2 linked regions of the Piscinibacter gummiphilus genome follow. The protein of the gene in region 1 interacts with the protein of each later gene in a pairwise test. Links are inferred from orthologs where the notes say so. Each region holds a gene or a part of one and is shown on either strand. Other genes may lie near its edges.

What was found.
Region 2: the proteins of ruvA (region 1) and ruvC interact in binary tests that used the Escherichia coli proteins (3 or more experiments, as listed by UniProt). The link is inferred for Piscinibacter gummiphilus from one-to-one orthologs.

What each region holds. Positions count from the first base shown.
Region 1 is NZ_CP015118.1:5,751,499-5,754,727, forward strand. The notes cover bases 288-3,202. They hold ruvA (Holliday junction branch migration protein RuvA), read left to right. Parts: upstream 288-1,416; coding sequence 1,417-1,989; downstream 1,990-3,202. Other genes in these bases: A4W93_RS26345 (sensor histidine kinase), read left to right, coding at 288-661; A4W93_RS26350 (response regulator), read left to right, coding at 767-1,420; A4W93_RS26360 (DUF8082 domain-containing protein), read left to right, coding at 2,115-2,624; A4W93_RS26365 (Tll0287-like domain-containing protein), read left to right, coding at 2,666-3,202. Outside these bases: more of A4W93_RS26345, read left to right, coding at 1-287; more of A4W93_RS26365, read left to right, coding at 3,203-3,229. UniProt on the Escherichia coli protein: The RuvA-RuvB-RuvC complex processes Holliday junction (HJ) DNA during genetic recombination and DNA repair.
Region 2 is NZ_CP015118.1:4,830,923-4,833,953, reverse strand. The notes cover bases 159-2,875. They hold ruvC (crossover junction endodeoxyribonuclease RuvC), read right to left. Parts: upstream 1,933-2,875; coding sequence 1,384-1,932; downstream 159-1,383. Other genes in these bases: A4W93_RS22080 (phosphatidate cytidylyltransferase), read right to left, coding at 1,938-2,875; A4W93_RS22090 (response regulator), read right to left, coding at 897-1,325; A4W93_RS22095 (PEP-CTERM sorting domain-containing protein), read right to left, coding at 159-761. Outside these bases: more of A4W93_RS22095, read right to left, coding at 1-158; more of A4W93_RS22080, read right to left, coding at 2,876-2,906; A4W93_RS22075 (lysophospholipid acyltransferase family protein), read right to left, coding at 2,906-3,031.

The sequences.
Region 1 (3,229 bases):
CGCCCGCAACTCCCTCGAAAGCCGCGTCGCCGAGGCCACCGCCGAGATGGAGCGCAACTACGCGCAGATGGCCGAGCTGCGGGTCGAGCAGGTCACCGAGAAGGAACGCAAGCGCATCGCCGGCGACCTGCACGACGACCTCGGCGCCAAGCTGCTCACCATCGTCCACACCAGCGAATCCGAACGCATCTCGTCGCTCGCCCGCGAGGCGCTCGAGGAGATGCGCCTGTCGGTCAAGGGCCTCACGGGCAAACCGCTGCCGGTGGCCGACGCGCTGGCGGACTGGCGCGCCGAAACCGTGCTGCGCCTGGGCCAGGCCGGCGTCGAGGCCGACTGGCGCAGCCCGAACGAGGACCTGACGCAGCAGCTGTCCGCCCGGGCCTTCGTGCAGACCACCCGCATCCTGCGCGAGGCCATCAGCAACGTCATCAAGCACAGCGGCGCCTCGCACTGCAAGGTGCGCTGCACGCTGGGCGAACACGACTTCGTGCTGGTCGTGCAGGACAACGGCAAGGGCATCCCGATGGAACTCGACGGCAAGCTCGACCGGGGCCACGGCATGGCGAGCATGAAACACCGCGCCAAGCAGATGCAGGGGCAGTGCCTCGTCGAATCCGGCCCGGGCTACGGCACCGTGATCCGGCTGACCCTGCCACTCTGAGGCCCGGAAATCCCTGTGCACGGGGTCTGCCCAGCGCAGGCCCCGGCTGTTACGATATTCCCCGCGCCGCGGGCGCACGCACGCATCCACCTGCCGGGTACCGCCATGAACAAAATCCTGTTGCTCGAAGATCTGCCCGAGATCCGCTCGTGGCTCAAAGCGCTCGCCCTGCAGGTGTTCCCGAACGCGCAGGTGTCGGAAGCCGCCCGCGTGCACGACGCCCTGGCGCTCGTCAGCGCCGAACGCTTCGAGGTCGCCCTGATCGACCTGGGCCTGCCCGACGGCTCGGGGGTGGACGTGGTGGCGGCGCTGCGCGAGAACCAGCCCGAGGCCCAGTCGGTCGTGGTCACCATCCACGACGACGACGACCACCTCTTCCCCGCGCTGCAGGCCGGCGCCTTCGGCTACCTGCTGAAGGAGCAGCCGCGCGAGCACTTCGTCGAGCAGTTGCAGCGCATCAGCCAGGGTGAACCGCCGCTGTCGCCGTCCATCGCCCGCCGCGTCATCGCGTACTTCGCGGCCCAGAACAAGCCGCAGGAGCGACCGCAGAACCTGCCCCACGTCTCGCTGACCGACCGCGAGAACGAGGTGCTGCTGTGGGTGGCCAAGGGCTTCACGCTGCCCGAGATCGGCGTGCAGCTGAACCTGTCGCGCCACACCATCGCCGACTACGTGAAGCAGATCTACCGCAAGCTCAACGTCAGCTCGCGCGCGGAAGCCGCCCTCGAGGCGCAGCGCCTGGGCCTGTTCCGCCGATGATCGGCCGCCTGAGCGGGCAGCTCGCGGAGAAGAACCCGCCGCAGGTGCTGGTCGACGTCAATGGCGTCGGCTACGAGGTCGACGTGCCCATGAGCACGTTCTACAACCTGCCGGGGCTCGGCGAACGCGTCGTGCTGCTGACGCACTTCGTGGTGCGGGAAGACGCCCAGGTGCTGTTCGGCTTCCTGACCGCCTCCGAACGCACCACGTTCCGCCAGCTGATCAAGATCACCGGCGTGGGCCCGCGCATGGCGCTGGCCGTGCTGTCGGGCATGAGCGTGTCCGAGCTGGCCCAGGCGGTGTCGCTCCAGGAGGCCGGCCGGCTCGTGAAGGTGCCCGGCATCGGCAAGAAGACCGCCGAGCGCCTGCTGCTCGAACTCAAGGGCAAGCTCGGGCCCGACCTGTCCCTGCCGGCGCACGTCGCCAGCGATGCACAGGCGGACATTCTCCAGGCGCTGGTGGCCCTCGGCTACAGCGACCGCGAGGCGGCGGCGGCGCTCAAGAGCCTGCCGGCGGACGTGGGCGTCAGCGACGGCATCAAGCAGGCGCTCAAGGCGCTGGCCAAGTAAGCCCCACCCCCTCGCGGTATCGACCGCTTACAACTCGCGGCACCCACACCACAAGCCCCCGGCAATAAGTGCATGGGCGTGCAGTTTTGCGGCATAGAATTCCGGTTCCTGTCCCCGGTGGCCCGATGTCCGACCCGATTCACCCCCGCCTCCTGGCCCGTGTCGAACGTTCGCTGCGCAAGCGCCTGAACGTGAACATCGGCCCGCACCTGCAACGTTTCGCCGCCCAGGCGAGGACGGAGGACGACTTCATGGCGGCGGCGGCCCGGCTGCTCGTGAACCCGCGGGAACGGGAGGAATGGCTGGCCTCGTGGGCCGTCCGCCGCCTGCCGGGCGACGACACCAGCCCCATGGGGCTCGACAGCGCCCCTGCCCCGCTCGACGCACCGCCCTCCGGCCCCGGCGCCCTCGTGACCCAGCGCAGCTTTCGCATCAGTCCGGCCCAGCTCGTCCGCATCCGCGAGGCCCTCGCGCACGAAGTGGGGCCCATCGCCTCGCTGCTGATCGAGACCGAGTCGGCCCGCTCCGAATCGGCCGGCGAACTGCTGGCCCGCCTGCAGGCCCACCTCGACGACGAGGAGCAGCGCAGCCGGTTCGTGGCCGCCACGCTCTCCAAGTTCGACCCCGAATACTAGAAAAGCATCCCGAGACTCCCACTCCGTCCGCGGAGACCCGCATGAACCTGAAGCTCAAGTTCAACCTCGTCTTCGCAACCCTGTTCGCCCTGGCGCTCGTGGTGGCCGGCGGCATCGTCTACCGCCTCGTGCTGAAGAACGCCCAGGCCGAGGTGGTGCACGACGCCCGCCGCATGATGGACGTGGCCCTCGCCGTGCGCGACTACACGGTCACCCACGTGAAGCCGCACCTCGACCCGCTGCTCGACCGCCACTTCCTGCCCGAGACCGTGCCGGCCTTCGCCGCCACCGAAACCATCGCCCGGCTGGCCAAGGCCCAGCCCGGCTATGGCTACAAGGAAGCGACGCTGAACCCCACGAACCCGCGCAACGCGGCGGTCGACTGGGAGCGCGAGGTCGTCGAGCGCTTCCGCGCGAGCCCCGACCTGAAGGACCAGACCGGCGAGATCGCCGACGCCTCGGGCACCAAGTTCTACGTGGCCCGCCCCATCCAGATCAGGAACGCCGCCTGCCTCGCGTGCCACAGCACGCCCGAGGCCGCGCCGGCCTCGCTGATCACCAAGTACGGTCGCGAACACGGCTTCGGCTGGCAACTGAACGAGGTG
Region 2 (3,031 bases), 920 kb from region 1 along the record:
ACGCCGTCGACGGACACGGACCGGATGCGGTCCCAGAAACCGGACACCCCGGCCGTCGCGTAGCTCTCTGCCAGGCCGGAGGTGTAGCTCGCGACGCTCGAGAAGCTGTCGAGCGACAGGTCGATCGCCTCGCCCCATGTGAACGACGTGGTGAGCAGGAACTCCCCCCTCGTGGCACCTGGCACGTCCGTCAGCGGGTCCTCGGTGCGGACCCCGTCGCGCACGGACGCCGAGGCCGACGCTTCGGCCGAGTCCCCGCCGAAGCGGGCGACCAGCGAGGCCGACGACCACGCCGTGTTGTCTCCGACGGCATCGGCGGTGGCGTGGCCCCCATAGCGGATGGCGACCGTGACGACACCGGCGCGGCCGGTGAGGTCGGCGCGGTCGATGGTGAGACCGTCGGAGAAGGCCCAGCGTGCGGTGGCCTCCGCCGTGGCACCCGCGCCCGCGTCCCCGCGGGCCCGTGCGAAGGTGCCGGAACCGGCTCCCGCAGGGTCGGCATTGACCTGGGCGAATCCGTGGGCCTGGCGTTGTTCATGGGCCGTCTGCGCGATGGCCAGGACCGACACGCCCGACGGCTGCAACTGCTCGTCGCTGGCCGTCACGGGCGATGGCGTGGGGCCCTCGAACACGTCGGCCATGGCATCGACATCGCCGAGCGCCGACTGGGCGTGGGCCCACATCGGCGCGGTCGCCAGGACCAGCAGCGCGGCGCGCCGCGCCCACGTCGGGACGCCGGAGAGCGAGGGGGCAGGCACCATGACGAACCTCCGGGAGCAACGGGTCGCCCAGTCTAGGAGCCGAGGTTCGCGTCGGGGGACATGCCCCCTCGGAGGACGCCAGTACGGGCGGCTTGCGGATGGTCCGCCGGGTGGCGCACGGCGCCGTGCCCGGGCTCAGGGGCCGACGGGGCGCGTCACGTCCGGGTCTGCCAGGGCCTCATCGACGCGAGCGCAAAGTTCGTCCAGCTGGTCCGGCTTCAGGAAACTGTCGACGATGCCGCACTCGATCGATGCGCGAAGAACGTCGGGACTGGCGATGAGCGCCGAGTAGGCGATCAGGGTGGGCGGGCGTTCCAGGGCCATGCGGTTCACCGACGCGGCCACGGTCATGCCGTCGAAGCTGGGCATGGCGATGTCGGTCACGATGACCGCGGGGCGCAGCTTGAAGATCAGCTCGAGCGCCGCAACGCCGCCGTAGGCGCACTGGACCGTGTGGCCCCTGGCGGAGAGCACGAGGCCCAGGGTGTCCGCGCTGTCTCGATCATCGTCCACCACGAGGACGTCCACTTGCGTCTGGGGCGAAACCTGTGAATCGGCGGCCATGAATTCGTGATCGAGACTGAGGATGCGCGGAGTCTACGCCCTGCCGGCAGGCAACCGCTCAGCGAACCCGCCCGCCCTTGTACTGCGCCGTGACACTGCGCTCCCGCTGCGTCGCCTTCTCGATCGCCGCGAACGACTTCGACGCATGCGCATGGCAGATCGCGAGCCCCAGTGCATCTGCCGCGTCCTTGCCCGGCAGCCCCGGCAGGTGCAGCAGGCGCATCACCATCTCCTGGATCTGCTCTTTCTTCGCGTGGCCGTGGCCCACGATGGACTTCTTCATCTGCAGCGCGGTGTACTCGGACACGTCGAGCCCCGCGGCCACGAGGCCGGTGATGGCCGCGCCGCGGGCCTGGCCCAGCAGCAGCGTGCTCTGCGGGTTGACGTTGACGAACACGATCTCGATGGACGCGCAGGTGGGGCTGTAGCGCGTGGTGATCTCGCGGATGCCGTCGTAGATGACTTTCAGGCGACCGGGCAGGTGGCCGGTGTCGACGGCTTCGGTCTTGATGGTGCCGCTGGCCACGTAGTGCAGGTGCGGCCCCTCGACGTCGATGACGCCGAAGCCGGTGGTGCGCAATGCGGGGTCGATGCCGAGGACTCGCATGGGGATCACGCGCCGAAGTACCAGCGCACCGAATGGAAGAAGACGGGCGCCGCGAAACACATCGGCGCGACGCGGTCGAGCAGGCCCACGGCGCCGGTGACCGAACCCGTGCTGCCCTGGCGCTGGATGCCGGCGTCGCGTTTCATCGCCTTCATCACGAGGTCGCCGAAGATGGCGCAGCCGGCGGCGATGAACGCGATCAGGAAGGACTGCGGTGGCTTGAACGGCGTGATCCAGTACAGCAGGCCGCCCGCGAGGCCGCCGGCCAGCGCCGAGGCGAGCCACGTGCGCCACGACAGGTTGCGGTTGATGTGGCGCGCGATGGGGCGGCGGCGCAGGCGGCGGGCCACGAGTTCGTGCGTGATCTGCGCGACGGCCACCACGATCACGATGTAGAGCACGAGGAACGCGCCGCGCTCCTCGTACCGCGGGAAGCTGAGCAGCAGCAGTGCGGGCGCGTGGCTCATGCCGTACACGCACACCATCGTGCCCCACTGGATCTTCGCGGTGCGTTCGAGGAAACGGGTGGCGTCGTTGCCGAGCGCGGCCAGGATGGGCAGCACGGCGAACGCGTACACGGGGATGAAGACCGAGAACAGGTTGAACGCGCGGCCCGCGGCCAGCACGTACTGCAGCGGCAGCACGACGAAGAAGACGGCCAGCAGCGCGCGGTGGTCGGCCCGCCGCGTGTGGGTCAGCGTGATGAACTCGCGCAGCGCGAGGAAGGACACCACCGCGAACAGCAGCGTGGCGACGGCCGCGCCGAGCGCCCAGGAGATCCAGAACAGCACGGTGCCGATCCACACCGCGCGCAGGTCCAGCACGAAGCGGTGGTGCAGCGCGGCCTGCCGCGGGGTCATCTCCTTCAGCGACCGCCAGAACGCCAGCACGGTGGCGAGGATCAGCAGCCCGAAGATGGCGACGAACAGCAGGCCGATCTGCTGGGAGACGGTGAGGGCGCGCAGCGAGCCCATCAGGCGGCCACGCTCCGCAGGGCCACCACGGCGTCGCGCGCGCGGGTGAGGAAGGTGCGCTTGTCCTCGTCCCTGGCCAGCTGCATCGGCGCGCCGAACGTGACCGAACACAGGATGGGCACGGG